One region of the Sphingopyxis selenitireducens genome, then DNA from elsewhere that is predicted to be linked to it. Evidence: riboswitches for the same ligand, from Rfam matches in the RefSeq annotation. Region 1 holds a riboswitch; the other holds the start of a gene.

Region 1 (7,062 bases):
CCGCCGACCCCGATCGCGGTGCCGATCAGCAGGCGCAGACGCGTGGCGCGAAGGTTGACCCCCATCGCCTGCGCGGCATCTTCCCCCAAGGTCAGCGCATCGAGCGCGCGGGCATTCCACAGCAACAGCGCACTTCCGAAGGCGATGCAGGGCAGCGCGATCCAGAAATGCTGGAAGGACCGGTTTTCGAGGCTGCCGAGCAGCCAGGTCATAATCTCCATCGCCGCAAAGGGGTTGGGCGACATGTTGAGCGCGAGGCTGGTTCCCGCGACCGCGAGCGTGCCGACCGCGATCCCGGCGAGGATCAGGGTTAGCGGGCTTTCGGACCGTCCCGAGAGTGCGAAGAGCAAGGCGAGCGACAACAGCGCGCCGCCGATCGCAAGCACCGGCAACATCGCCGGATGCAATTCGGCGACCCCGAAATAAATCGCGCCGACAGCGCCGAGCGCCGCCGCGTTCGACGTGCCGAGCACCGACGGTTCGGCGAGCGGGTTGCGGAGGTAGCCCTGCAGGCCCGCGCCAGCAAGACCGAGCATCGCGCCGACGACAAGCGCGAGCAGGGTACGCGGCAGGCGCAGGTCGAAAAGGATGATCGTCGCGACCTCATCGCCGCTGCCCGTCGCGGCGGCGATCAACCGCGCGACCGACAGGTCGACGGCGCCGAACAGCAGCGATGCGATCGCGGCGATCAGCGTCAGCGCCGCGAGCAGCGCGATCAGCGTCCAGCGGGGTGGGGCAAAGCGCGTCATGATGCAGTCCTGTCGATACGGGCGATCTGGGCCGCGATGCTCCGCGCGGCCTGCGTGTAGGCGGGGCTGCCGCAAACGGTCCACGCCTGCGGCACGCTGATACGCGGGATGTCCTTGAGTGCGGGATGGTGCAGCATTTCGCTCCCCTGGTCGGTGACGTCGTCGGTCGCGCTTTCAACAATCAGGAAATCGGGCCGCGCCGCGACCATTTCCTCGAGGCTGAGCTGCGACAGCGGCGGTTTACCGAGTTTGCCCGCCAGATTGACGAGGCCGGCCCGCGTCATCAGTTCGTCGATTAGCGTGCCCGTTCCGGTCATATAGCCGCGCCGCTGATAATAGGCTGCGATCCGGCCGCGCCCGGGGACGGGAAGTCCGGCAAGTTCGCGCTCCATCCGCGCGACGAGCGCTTCGCCGCGCGCGGGGTGGCCGACCGCGTGCGCCGTTCGGCGGATCGAGGCATAAATCTGGTCGAGCCGGTCGGCGGTTTCGAGGTCGAGCAAGGGATAAGTTTTGCGCGGCAGGGCGGCGAGCGCGGCGCTACGGCTCGCGGGCATGCCGACGATGAGGTCGGGCTCGATCGCCAATATCTGTTCGGCGGAATCGCTCATCAACAACAGCCCGCGCGCCGCTGCCGCTTCGCCTGACATCTGCGGGTCGGCGGCATTGTGCGTCAGCCCGGAGATCTGCCGCCGATCGGCGAGGGCGAGCACGAGCTGGTCAGCGCACAGGTTGATCGACACGATGCGTTCCGGAACCGCCGGTGCCTTGGCCGACGGTTGCGAGGTGGCGGCCCATAATGCCCCCGCGCCGCCCAGCAGCAGCGTCGCCGCCAGCAGGCCGGCGCGCATCGTCAAAATTCTATCCCCGCCTGCGCTTTGACATTTTGCTCGCGGAACGGATGCTTGACCTGCGTCATTTCGGTGACGAGGTCAGCGGCGTCGATCAGCGACTGCGGTGCATTGCGGCCGGTGATGATGACATGCGTCATTTCGGGTTTGACGGCGAGCGCTTCCAGCACCTCTTCGGTCGGCAGATAGTCGTAACGCAGCACGATGTTCAGCTCGTCGGCGATGACCATCTGGTATGACGGATCGGCGATCATCCGCTTGACCTCGTCCCATGCGGTACGCGCGACGGCAATATCGCGCGCGCGGTCCTGCGTGTCCCAGGTAAAGCCTTCGCCCATCGGCTTGAACTCGATCAGCTCGGGGAAGCGGTCGAACACGGCCTTTTCGCCGGTCTCCATCGCGCCTTTCACAAATTGCACGACGCCGACCTTCATCCCGTGACCGATCCCGCGCACCGCCATGCCGAGCGCGGCCGAGGTCTTGCCCTTGCCGGGGCCCGTGTGGACGATGATCAGACCTTTTTCGATCGTCTTGGTCGCGACCTTCTTGGCCTGTGCGGCCTGAATTTTTTTCATCTTCGCATTATGTTCGGCGTCGGTACGCGTCTTCATGCGATGTCTCCCGTCCGTGCGGGGCGGCCCGGCGCAAAGGCCGGGACGCCGCGATGCATCAGAAGTTCAGGCGGACGCCGCCATAAGCGGCGCGGCCGGCTGCGACGAAGCTGAAGACTTCCTCATAATCTTCGGCCAGCAGATTCTCGACCCGGCCAAAGAGCGAGAAATTGTCCGAGATCTTATATTCGGCACCCAGGTTGACGAGGACATAGTCCCTCATCGCTACCGTCACCGGCGCATAGGTCGGATCGGTATAGGCGGTGTCGGTCGTCCGGCCGTTGTAACGGATGGTCAGCGTGCCCGCGAAGCGCTGGTCGGCGCTCGACACCGTCGTGTTGAGGCTGGCGATATGCTTGGGACGACGCACTTCAGCGACGCCATTTTCTTTGGACTTGAGCCAGGTATAGGCGAGGTCGAAGCGGAGCTGGGGGATGGGCTGGGCGCTGGCGAACGCCTCGATCCCGTGCTGCTTGCTGTCGGTGGTGCGGTTCGCCGGGGTCGCGACATAATTGGGCGCCGGATAGTCGGTGAAAATCTCGTCGGTCAGCTTCGCATCGAAATAGGTCGCGCCGATCGTCGCCCAGTCATTGGCGCCAACGCTTTGCTCGATTCCGGCTTCCCAGCCCTTCGACTGTTCCGGGTTCAGGTTCGGATTGCCGATATATTTGCCGTCCATATAGCCATAGAGTTCGAAAAAGCCCGGGTTCTTAACCCCGGTGCCATAGGCGGCACGGACGCGGGTGCCGGTCGGCAGGCGATAGCTGCCCTGAACGCGCCAGGTCGTCGCATCGTCGAAACGGTTATTGTCGTCGTGGCGGATCGACGCGCCGAACGACAGATCGCCCGCGGTCAGCTCATATTGGCCGACGAGGCCCAGATTGTCGGCCTGCTTTTCACCCTGAAAAGCACCGGGGGTCAGCGTCCGGAACGTCTCGCGCTCAACATCGACCGCACCGGTCAGTCGGTGCGCGATCGCATCGGTGCCGAAGCTGAAGCTCGAGGTGAAGCTGCCCTTGTAGCGCCGTCCCTTATTGCCATAATCGAAGCCGAAAGGGCTGTAGCCCTTGCGCGTCGTGTCGGCGAATTGTCCCGACAGCGTGTTGATCCAGCGCCCGTCGAGCGCGCTAAATTGCGCCGAGAGCAGGCCGTAGAAACCCTCGCTGGTATAATAGACCCCGGGGCTGTCGACGGTGTAGCCGAACAGCGGGCTGGCGGTATTAAATTCGCTGTTGTTCGTGTCGGCGTTGATATGATTATAGCGCAGGACGGCAGAGAGCTTGAAGGCCTCGCTCGGCGACCAGTTCAGCTTGGCGCTGGCGCCGATGCTGTCGGATCCGACATCGCGGCTGCCGCCGCGTGCGGTGGCATAGCCGTCGGTGCCATAATAGGTACCGGTGACGGCATAATCGAAATTCCCGCTCGCTCCGGCGGCGCGTGCGGCGCCGCTGATCGTGCCGAAGGATCCGCCTTCGATCCGCGCGCTATATCCGGGGGCCTCGCGGCCCGACAGGGTGATATAATTGATCACCCCGCCGATCGCGTCCGAACCATAAAGCGACGATTGCTGACCGCGCAGCACTTCGATGCGCGCGGCGGGGTCGGCGGCCATCGTCGCGAAATCAAATTCGCCCTGATAGGGATCGGCGGCTTCAATGCCGTCGGTCAGGACGAGGACATGGTTGCTCTCGCTGCCGCGTATGCGAACCTGCGTCTGGCCGCCGATCGCGCCGATGCGGGTGATCGCGACGCCGGGGACGTCGCGCAGGACGTCCGAAATGATACGCGTCTGGCGTTGCAACAGCGCGTTGGTGTCGATCACCGTCGCCGAGGCGCCGAGTTCGCTTGCGCGCACGCCTTCGCCCGATCGCGAGGCGGTGACGATGATCTCGTCGCCGGGCCTGGCCGCGTTCGTGCTGTCGGCCGACTGGGCAAAGGCGGGTGTCGCCGCAGTCAGTGCGAGCAAGGAAATGGTGGTCGTCAATTTCAACATGGGAGTCCCCCACACGCCGGCAACGAGGGCGGGAGCCTGTCGATGCACCGGGGGCGATCGACCAGTGCACGGGCTGCGGGCGGGCGCAATGCGCCCACGTCCCCTGCACCGAAGCGGCTCCAGCCGCTTGGTCGTCGCTCGACGGAATACTCCGTGCCGTGGCCTTTCCCTGGGCCCAGGCATTGAGCGACCCACGCCGGCAGGTCTCCTGGCTCGCGGGTCAGGGCTTGATGCACGCCTTCCCAGGTTGCCCCAGTGGCTGTCCCTGACCGTAAAGGCCGGGACGGTGCATCGCGCTCACCGCTTACAGTTGCAGGGACAGCCGCGGAATCGAGGGCTCTCCATTGGATAGCCTTCTCACCGCGTTCCCATATTAAGCCCTTCCGGGCACCGGCGCGATCATGTGGGGGCCGAAACCCTCACGCCGCCGCCCATAGCGCAGCGGCGCATTTGCGCAAGCCCCCGGCCGTTATAGGGCCGGGGGGAGGCGGGGGCGATCAGAGCGCCGAACCGCCCAGCTTGTACGTCAGCTGCATGAAGACGCTGCGGCCGATGCTGTCGAACCAGCTGGTGTTGTAGTAGGGATAGCCCGACCAGGTCGGATCCTTCACCGGATTGGTATCGAACAGATTCCGGATCGTGAGCGACCCGCGCATATGATCGGTGAAATCATATTGCAGCGAAGCGTTGAACAAGGTGCTCGCCTTGATAAAGGCATCCTCGTCATAATTGGGCAGCTTGCCAAGGCGGGTGCCCGATACGGTCAGTTGCAGGCCGTCGGCCGCCCAGCTGATGCTGGCGTTCGACTTATCGCGCGGGAGATAGAAGCCGCTGTCGGCCGCCAGCTTATTCTCGACCGGATCGCCCGTATATTGCAGATAGCTGTGCTTGAGTACGTGGCTGTGCGCGAGTGACAGGGTGAAATCGCCGATGCCGGTGGGCAGCGTGCCGCGGAAAGCGACGTCGATGCCGCTGGTCTTTTCGCGCGCGACGTTGATCGGGTTGATCGCGATCGAGTCGATCTGATTCACCAGCGCCCCGCTGGCGAAACGCTTAACGCGGGCGAGCGCCGCCACACAAGTCGGGGAGGTCGGGTCGAGCGTTATATTTCCATCGCGGTCGGGTCGGCAATCGGCCTCGTCGCGGACGAGGTCGCCCGCGCGCAGGTCGTTGACCTGATTGTCGAGCGACACGCGGAAATAATCGACCGACAGGCTGATCCGGTTGGTCGGCGAAAAGACAAAGCCTGCGGTCAACGTCTTGCCGGTTTCCGCCTTCAGGTCGCGGTTGCCGCTGCGCTGCGCGACGATATCGACGTCATAGGCGTCGCAGTCGCTGAGGCCTGCGGCGGGGTCGTCCTGACGACAGGCATAATAATCGATGACGCTGCTTTCGACATTGCCCGGACCCGTGAACAGGTAGTGGAGGTCGGGTGCGCGGAATGCGGTGCCATAGGCAGCGCGGAACAAGAGGCTGTCGGCAGGCCGTACTTCGAGGCCTCCATTATAGGTGAATTTCCCGACTTTGCGTCCGGCATAGCCGAAACGGTCGTAACGACCGGCGCCGGTCACGGTCACGAAATCGAGAACGGGAACGCGCACCTCGCCGCCAATCGCGCCGTGGCTGCGTTTGCCCGAGCCGTCGCTGTCTTTCCAGCTGTAATAATAGTCCGTGAGCGCGAGCGGATCGGGGCGGAGATCATAGCCCTGCTTGCCATATTCGGCGACCAGCGCGATCCCGACCGGACCGGCGGGCAGGGTGAACAATTCGCCGTTGGTCAGCGTCGCCTGTGCGTTGCTGGTCCAACTATAAGGGCGATAAACGGTATCGGCCGAGATGCTTTCATATTCGGCGCGCGTCAGCTGCCGATAGAGATTCTCCGGATTGGCGTTGAAGGCCGGATAACCCCGATCGCCGGTGCCGTCCTGTTCGCCGAGGAAAAAGGCCTTCGCCTTGCTGTTGATGATCTGCGGCCAGCGCACGACCGACTGGTAACGGCTGTAGTTGAACGACGCTTCGTAATTCCAGGCATTGCCGAAATTGCCGCGGATGCCGGGCGTGATGCTGTATGTCGTCTGCTTGCTGCGCTGCATCTCGAACCCGCCGGTTTCTTCCGGCGTGAACTGGCGTCCCCAATCCTCGATCTGGTCGGTGAATCGGTTGAAGAAATAATTGTCGGCGCTGCTCGACGATTGTTCGAAGGCCCAGCTTGTGACGTCGTACATCAGACGAACCTTGCTGATTCCCAACTGGCCATCGACGAACAGCTTGGCATTGTCCGACAGCTCGAACGAGGCGGTGGCGAAGCTGTTGAAGCCCTTGCGGCCCGAAATGATCGTCCCGTAAGCTACCGATTCCTTGCTACCGCAGTAATCGCCATAGCCCGGCCGGTTGAACAGCCTGACCGACCCGTTGTTGAGGTTCGACAGCGCTTCGCACGTCCCGTCTTCGGGGGTGATATAGTCATCATAAAAGTCGGCGCGATAAAATGTCCGTCGTGCGGCCCTGCTCGATGCTACCGGGCTGTCATCGGTGCTGTCCTGAATGTTGCGCTGAAAGCCCCACAGTGGCCGCTGATCGAGATATTCGACGCCGCCGATGATGTTGAAGCGACCCGACGACCACCCGCCGGTCGCGGTGACGCGGTGCGACATGCCGCCGCCATGCTCGGTACGGCCGTGACGATAGTCGAGCGTGATGCCGTCGAGCTTTTCCTTCATCTTGAAATTGACGACGCCTGCGATCGCGTCGGAACCATAGATGGCCGATGCGGCGCCGCTCAGGATTTCAACCTTCTCGATCAGGCTGACCGGGATGTTGGAAATGTCGGTGAAGTTGCTGCGGCCGATATAGGGCAGCGG
Region 2 (7,062 bases), on a different contig from region 1:
AACGCCGCGCCGCCGACTGAAGCGACCGCCGCGAAACGCAGCGTTTCGATGCCGTGCGATTGACGCCGGCCCCTCCTGTCGCTTAGCCTTTGGCCTCCCCCGAAACAGGAGCCTTCCACATGCGCCGCATTCTTCCCATTGCCGCCGTCGCGCTCGCCGTCGTCGCCGTCCCCGCCGTCATCGCGCAGGCCCCCTCGGGCGTCCCCGGCGCGCCCGACAAAACGCGCGTCACCGCCGGCACCTACGCCGCCGATGCCGGACACACGATGGTCGTCTGGGAAGTCGATCATTTCGGCTTCAGCAAATATTCGGGCATCTTCGGCGACGTCACCGGCACCCTCGTCATCGACCCCGCCAATCCTGCCGCGTCAAAGGTCGATGTGACGATCCCGGTGTCGAAGGTCACGACCGCCAGCGCCGGCCTCACCGACCATCTGCTGCGCGCGGGCAAGGACGGCGGCAAGGCCGATTTCTTCGGCCCCGCGCCCGCTGACGCCAAATTCGTCTCGACCCGCGTCGTCCTCGACGATGACGGCGACGAAGCCAAGGTCACCGGCAACCTCACCCTCAATGGCGTGACCCGCCCGGTCACGCTCGACGTCGATTTCCACGGCGCGGGCGCCAATCCGTTCAACAAGAAAGCCACCATCGGCTTCAACGCGGAAACCAAAATCCGTCGCAGCGATTTTGGCGTCAATTACGGCATCCCGGTGGTCAGCGATATCGTCGAACTCGAAATCCACGCCGCGTTCGAAAAGCAGTAAGCGCGCCGGCCCGCCCCCGCCCCTCCCGCTCATGGGAAGGCGCGGGGGCGGGCCACTCCGCATTCATCGCGCATCCAGCAACCCGCGCCTAACCTCCCGTCATTCAAGGGAGGATCATCATGCGCAAAACCCTGCTACTCGCTCTCGCCCTGTCGCTCCCGGCAGCGCCCGCATTCGCGCAGAGCAATCCGCAAATCGACTATCCGGCTTTCCAGGCGCTCACCGCCAGCGTCGCGCCAGAACGCGCCACGCGCCTCCTCCCTTTCGACGCCTTCAAGGCCGAGGCGGCCAAACCCGAAACCCTCCTCCTCGACGCGCGCTCAAAGGACGCCTTTGCGCGCGGCCATATCGCGGGCGCGGTCAACCTGCCGCTGACCGATTTCACCGCCGACAGCCTCGCCGCGGTGATCGGCGTCAACCCGGACCGCCCCATCCTCATCTATTGCAACAATAATTTCCGTAACAACGCCGCGCCCGTGCCGATGAAATCGGCCGCGCTCGCGCTCAACATCCAGACCTTCATCAACCTCGTCGGCTATGGCTACCCCAATGTCCGCGAACTCGCCGACGTGATCGACTTCAACGATCCCGCAGTGGGGTGGGTGAAAAACTGACCGCGCGCCAATCTGTCACACGACTCCGCTAGACAGGCGTCCGGGCCAGTCCCCGGCCCTGACAGGGAGTTCCGTGTGATGAGCGAACTGGTACGCGAAATTATCGAAGTGAACGCCTTTATCGGCGGCGACGAAGAACATGCCCTGCTGACCGTCGAGGCAGAGGGCATTGCCTCCACCGCGGGCTGGACGAGCGTCCTGCTCGACCCCCACGTCTATATCAACCCGCCCGCCGACGGTGTGCAGGACTTCGATCTCGTCGGCGATCGCCCGGCCGGTGGCAGCGCCGACACGCCGACCACAGTCGAGGCCGCGTGGGAAGGCCCGCTCGAGGATTGGGTCATCGGCATCCGCGTCCACGCGATCGCCAATATGATCGAGGATGAAATCTTCACCCCCTGGGAGGAAGAGGACGACGACGAAGACGACGCGGACGCGCCGGAAAGCAAGGCCGCCTGACAGCCTGCCAGCGCCATCTCCGCCTTCGCGGAGGTGGCGCAGCGCAGCCCTCCGCGCAATTTTCCTGTGTTGCCCCTTGCCAAACACGACATTTTCATGTCAGAGCGTGGCCATGCGCCACAACGGGCTCCTACTTCTGCGACTTACACGCCCTTGGGCGTGACGATAACGCTGCGCCCACGGTGGCGCGCGATCGCCCAAGGGTAACTCGACCAAAACCACCCTTTCGCAGAAGAACCAAAAGACCATGACCATGCTCCGCGACCCTTCGGTCAAATATCGCCCCTTTCCGCAGGTTCCCTTGACGAACCGCGAATGGCCCGGCCGCGTCACGACCAAGGCGCCGATCTGGCTTTCCACCGACATGCGCGACGGCAATCAGGCGCTGATCGACCCGATGGACGCCGAGAAAAAGGCGCGCTTCTTCGACCTGCTCTGCCGCGTCGGTCTGAAAGAAATCGAAGTCGGCTTCCCCAGCGCGGGCGCGACCGAGTTCGATTTCATCTCCGGCCTCGTCCAGAACGGCCGCATCCCCGACGATGTCACCGTGCAGGTGCTGACCCAGAGCCGCGCCGACCTCATCCGCACCAGCTTCGACAGCCTCGCGGGCGCAAAGACCGCGATCGTCCACCTCTACAACGCGGTCAGCCCCGCGTGGCGCAAGATCGTCTTCGGCATGGACATGCCCGAAATCAAACAGATCGCGATCGACGGCGCCAAGCAGCTGCGCGACAATGCCGCGCGCCTGCCGCAGACCAACTGGCGCTTCGAATACAGCCCCGAAACCTTCTCGACCGCCGAAATCGATTTCTCGATCGAGGTGTGTGAAGCGGTCATGGAAGTGCTGCAACCGACCGCCGAAAATCCGATCATCCTCAACCTCCCCGCGACGGTCGAGGCCTCGACGGCGAATATCTACGCAGACCAGATCGAATATTTCGCCAAGAATCTGCCGAACCGCGACCGCGCGCTGATCAGCCTGCACACCCACAACGACCGCGGCACCGGCGTCGCGGCGGCCGAACTCGGCCTGCTCGCGGGCGCCGACCGCGTCGAGGGTTGCCTGTTCGGCAATGGCGAGCGCACCGGCAACACCTGCCTCGTCACCATCGCGCTCAACATGTACACGCAGGGCGTCGACCCCGAACTGGATTTCTCGAATATCGACGAGGTCATCCAGACGGTCGAATATTGCAACCAGCTCCCCGTCCACCCGCGCCACCCCTATGGCGGCGAACTGGTCTATACCGCCTTTTCGGGCAGCCATCAGGACGCGATCAAAAAGGGCTTCGCCGCACGCGAACGCCAGAATGACGAGACATGGGAAGTCCCTTACCTCCCCATCGATCCCGCCGACCTCGGCCGCAGCTATGAAGCGGTGATCCGCGTCAACAGCCAGTCGGGCAAGGGCGGCGTCGCCTGGGTCCTCGAACAGGACAAGGGTCTGAAACTGCCCAAGAAAATGCAGGCGAGCTTCAGCCACGTTGTACAGGCGCTGGCCGACGAGACCAGCCGCGAACTCGGCGCCGAGGATATCTGGGGCGCCTTCGAGGGTAAGTATCTCGCCACGACTGGCAAGCGTTTCCAGCTCGTCGACTGGTCCGAAACCCACAGCGGTCCCGACCGCATCTTCGCCGGCAAGCTCATGATCGACGGCACCCCGCGCACCGTCAGCGGCCGCGGCAACGGCCTGATGAGCAGCGTCATCGCCGCGCTCAGCGAAAGCGGCGGCCCGGTGATGGACATCATCGACTATAGCGAACACGCCATCGGTCAGGGCAGCACCGTGCAAGCCGCCGCCTATGTCGAATGCCGCACGGCGGATGGAAAAAGCCTGTTCGGCTGTGGGCTGGATACCGACGTCGCGACCGCGAGTGTGCGGGCGATTCTTTCCGCCGCCAACGGCGCGTAAACCAATCGATCCCGGGCGGCGGGTGCTTACAATCCGCCTCCGGGACCCCATATACAGACTATCGCGGCACGCATTCTCGTAAGCCGCCGCGACCGAGAGACAGGCTGTGCTCCCGCTTACGCAAGAGGAGCCGCGCCGCCTATGAATTCCGAGACTCACCCTGAGCCCCAATCCGGTACAGAGACCGCCGCCCCCGCAAGGACGCGCTCGAACGGCTTTGTCCGCAAGGCCCGCACCCCGCTCCCCCGCGACGATGCGCGGCGCCAAGGCAATATCAGCCAGCTCGCCTGGCTGACCCTCGGCGGAACTAAAACCGAAAGCGGCCCCCAAAACGCGATCGGCTTCCTCAACACCGAGAACCCCGCACTCGGCGGCCGCCCGCTCGCCATCGCGACCGCGAGCGACGAAGGCTATGCCCGGGTTGCCGCCGCCATCCGCGCCCAAGCCGCCGCGCCGGTCACGCCATGACCCGCGCGATGAACGTTACGCTGCCCGAAAGCGACGTCACCAAATCCTGCAAGACCGCGGGCGTCGCAATCAGCGCGATCGAGCCCCTCCCGTCGGGCGGCACCCGCCTCGTCTGCGTCACCCTCGACGACGCCGACAAGATGCGCAAGCGCTTGAAAAAGAACCTGATCGACGGCGCTGTCACCCGCTACCGATTCTACCGCCCACCGAGCGTATAAGTAAGGCGCATATAAAGATTTCTTTATGTGCGCCTTGACTTCCAATCTGCGCCGCCTATTCTCCAAACTGTCGAGGTTCTCCACATCGCTTGCGCGGTGTGGAGCTAAGACGGGAAGCCGGTTCAAAACCGGCGCTGCCCCCGCAACTGTAAGCGGTGAGCGGTGGTCGATACGTGTCACTGGTTCGCAAGGAACCGGGAAGGCCAGACCCCCGCGCTGATCCGTGAGCCAGGAGACCTGCCTCGTCAGATAACGTCCTCCGGCGGGGTGTCCGGTCAGGCCGCATGCTTGACTGCGCCCGATCCTTGCTTTGCGGGCGTGGACCCTTGCGTGTCCGTCTGTCCGGCCCTTGCCCCCTTGCAAGGTGTTTGAAACATGACTGTCAGCGTCGCCACCCTCGGCTTTCCCCGCATCGGCCTTCGCCGCGAGCTCAAGCATGCGCTCGAAAGCTATTGGTCGGGCAAGACCAGCCTCGCCGATCTCCAGATCGCGGCATCGGGCCTTCGCGCCCTCAATTGGGCGCGGCAAAAGGCGCTCGGCGCCGACATCCTCCCCTCGAACGACTTCTCGCTCTATGACCATGTTCTCGACACCAGCTCGCTGATCGGCGCGATCCCCCCGCGCTACGACTGGGCGGGCGAGACGGTCGATCCGGACCTCTATTTCGCCATGGCGCGCGGGGTTCAGGATGACCCGGCGGGACCGGCCGCCTGCGGCCACACCCACGACACCACCGCGCAGGAAATGACAAAATGGTTCGACACCAATTATCATTTCATGGTCCCCGAACTCACCGCAGGGCAGATCTTCAGGATCGCCTCGACCAAGATTTTCGACGAGTTTGAGGAAGCCAAAGCGCTCGGTTACACCACCCGCCCCGTCCTCCTCGGCCCCGTCAGCTATCTGATGCTCGCCAAGGGCAAGGCGGTCGAACCGCTCGCGCTCTTGCCGCAGCTTCTCGATATCTATGCCGAAATCCTCGCGCGCCTTGCCAAGGCCGGTGCCGAATGGGTCCAGATCGACGAGCCCTGCCTCGTCCTCGACCTCAGCGCCGAACAGCGCACCGCGTTCGAGCGCGCCTACGCCCGCCTCGCCACTCGCGGTCCGAAACTCATGCTCACCACTTACTTCGGCGGCCTCGGCGACAATCTCGATCTCGTCGCCGACCTCCCCGTCCACGGGCTCCACCTCGACCTCGTCCGCGCCCCGGGTCAGCTCGAACCCGCGCTCGAAAAACTCCAGCCGCACGTCCTGCTCTCGCTCGGCGTCATCGACGGCCGCAACATCTGGCGCGCCAATCTGCCCGACCTTTACTGGCGCCTCAAGGAACTGGCGGGCACGCGCGACTTCATCCTCGCCCCCTCCTGCTCCTTGCTCCACACCCCCGTCGACCTCGCGCTCGAAACCTCGCTCGACCCAGAAATCGCACAATGGCTGAGCTTTGCGGTGCAAAAGATCGAGGAACTCGCCGCGCTCGCCAAAGCGCTGAACGAAGGCGAAGACGCGAGCTTCGCCGCCTTCTCGGCCTCACGCATCGCCGCGGTCGCCCGCCGGACCTCACCGAAAATCCATAACCCCGCCGTCGCCGCCCGCCTCGCCGCCCTCGACGAAAGCGCCACCAAACGCACCGCGCCCTTCGCCGCCCGCCGCGAGGCCCAGCAAAAGCGCCTCGCCCTTCCCGCCTTCCCGACCACCACGATCGGCAGCTTCCCGCAGACCCACGAGGTCCGCAAGGCGCGCGCCGCGCATATCAGGGGGGAAATCGACGATGCCGCCTATGACCGCTATCTGAAGGTCGAAACCCGTGCCGCGGTCAAATGGCAGGAGGAGATCGGCCTCGACGTCCTCGTCCACGGCGAGTTCGAGCGCAACGACATGGTGCAATATTTCGGCGAGCAGCTCGCGGGCTTCGCCTTCACCCGCGCCGGCTGGGTGCAAAGCTATGGCTCGCGCTGCGTCCGCCCGCCCATCCTCTACGGCGACGTCTCGCGCCCCGCGCCGATGACCGTGGACTGGTGGCGCTATGCGCAGGACCAGACCGACCGCCCGATGAAGGGCATGCTCACCGGCCCCGTCACCATCCTCAACTGGTCCTTCGTCCGCGACGACCAGCCGCGCGAGACCAGCTGCCGCCAGATCGCGCTCGCGATCCGCGACGAGGTGCAGGATCTGGAGGCGGCCGGCGCCGCGATCATCCAGATCGACGAAGCGGCGCTGCGCGAAGGCCTGCCGCTTCGTCGCTCGGAGTGGCGGCAGCATTATCTCGACTGGGCCGTCGAAAGCTTCCGCATCACATCGTCGGGCGTCCGCGACGACACCCAGATTCACACCCATATGTGCTATTCGGAGTTCAACGACATCATCCGCGCGATCGGCGCGATGGACGCCGACGTCATCTCGATCGAGACCGCAAGGTCGCAGATGGAGTTGCTCGACGCCTTCGCCAGCTACGCCTATCCGAACGAGGTCGGCCCCGGCGTGTACGACATCCACAGCCCGCGCATCCCGGCCGAACGTGAGATGACCGACCTCCTCACCCTTGCCGGCAAACATGTCCCGCCGGGGCAAATCTGGGTGAACCCCGATTGCGGGCTCAAGACGCGCAAATGGGACGAGGTGCGCCCGGC

What was found. A riboswitch is a leader RNA that binds a small molecule or an ion and turns the genes downstream of it on or off. The one in region 1 is predicted to bind cobalamin.
Region 2: another riboswitch for cobalamin. It lies ahead of metE (5-methyltetrahydropteroyltriglutamate--homocysteine S-methyltransferase); the one in region 1 lies ahead of ACSYDV_RS11880 (TonB-dependent receptor plug domain-containing protein).

Annotation. Positions count from the first base shown of each region.
Region 1 covers NZ_JBPULG010000003.1:391,844-398,905, forward strand. Annotated here, with positions in the region: gene ACSYDV_RS11865 (FecCD family ABC transporter permease) at 1-749, opposite strand, end outside; gene ACSYDV_RS11870 (ABC transporter substrate-binding protein) at 746-1,597, opposite strand; gene cobO (cob(I)yrinic acid a,c-diamide adenosyltransferase) at 1,600-2,208, opposite strand; gene ACSYDV_RS11880 (TonB-dependent receptor plug domain-containing protein) at 2,267-4,201, opposite strand; cobalamin riboswitch at 4,383-4,610, opposite strand; gene ACSYDV_RS11885 (TonB-dependent receptor plug domain-containing protein) at 4,699-7,062, opposite strand, start outside.
Region 2 covers NZ_JBPULG010000002.1:97,394-104,455, reverse strand. Annotated here, with positions in the region: gene ACSYDV_RS06435 (hypothetical protein) at 1-20, shown strand, start outside; gene ACSYDV_RS06430 (YceI family protein) at 120-764, shown strand; gene ACSYDV_RS06425 (rhodanese-like domain-containing protein) at 884-1,378, shown strand; gene ACSYDV_RS06420 (hypothetical protein) at 1,457-1,837, shown strand; gene leuA (2-isopropylmalate synthase) at 2,085-3,749, shown strand; gene ACSYDV_RS06410 (hypothetical protein) at 3,891-4,217, shown strand; gene ACSYDV_RS06405 (hypothetical protein) at 4,226-4,435, shown strand; cobalamin riboswitch at 4,492-4,694, shown strand; gene metE (5-methyltetrahydropteroyltriglutamate--homocysteine S-methyltransferase) at 4,811-7,062, shown strand, end outside.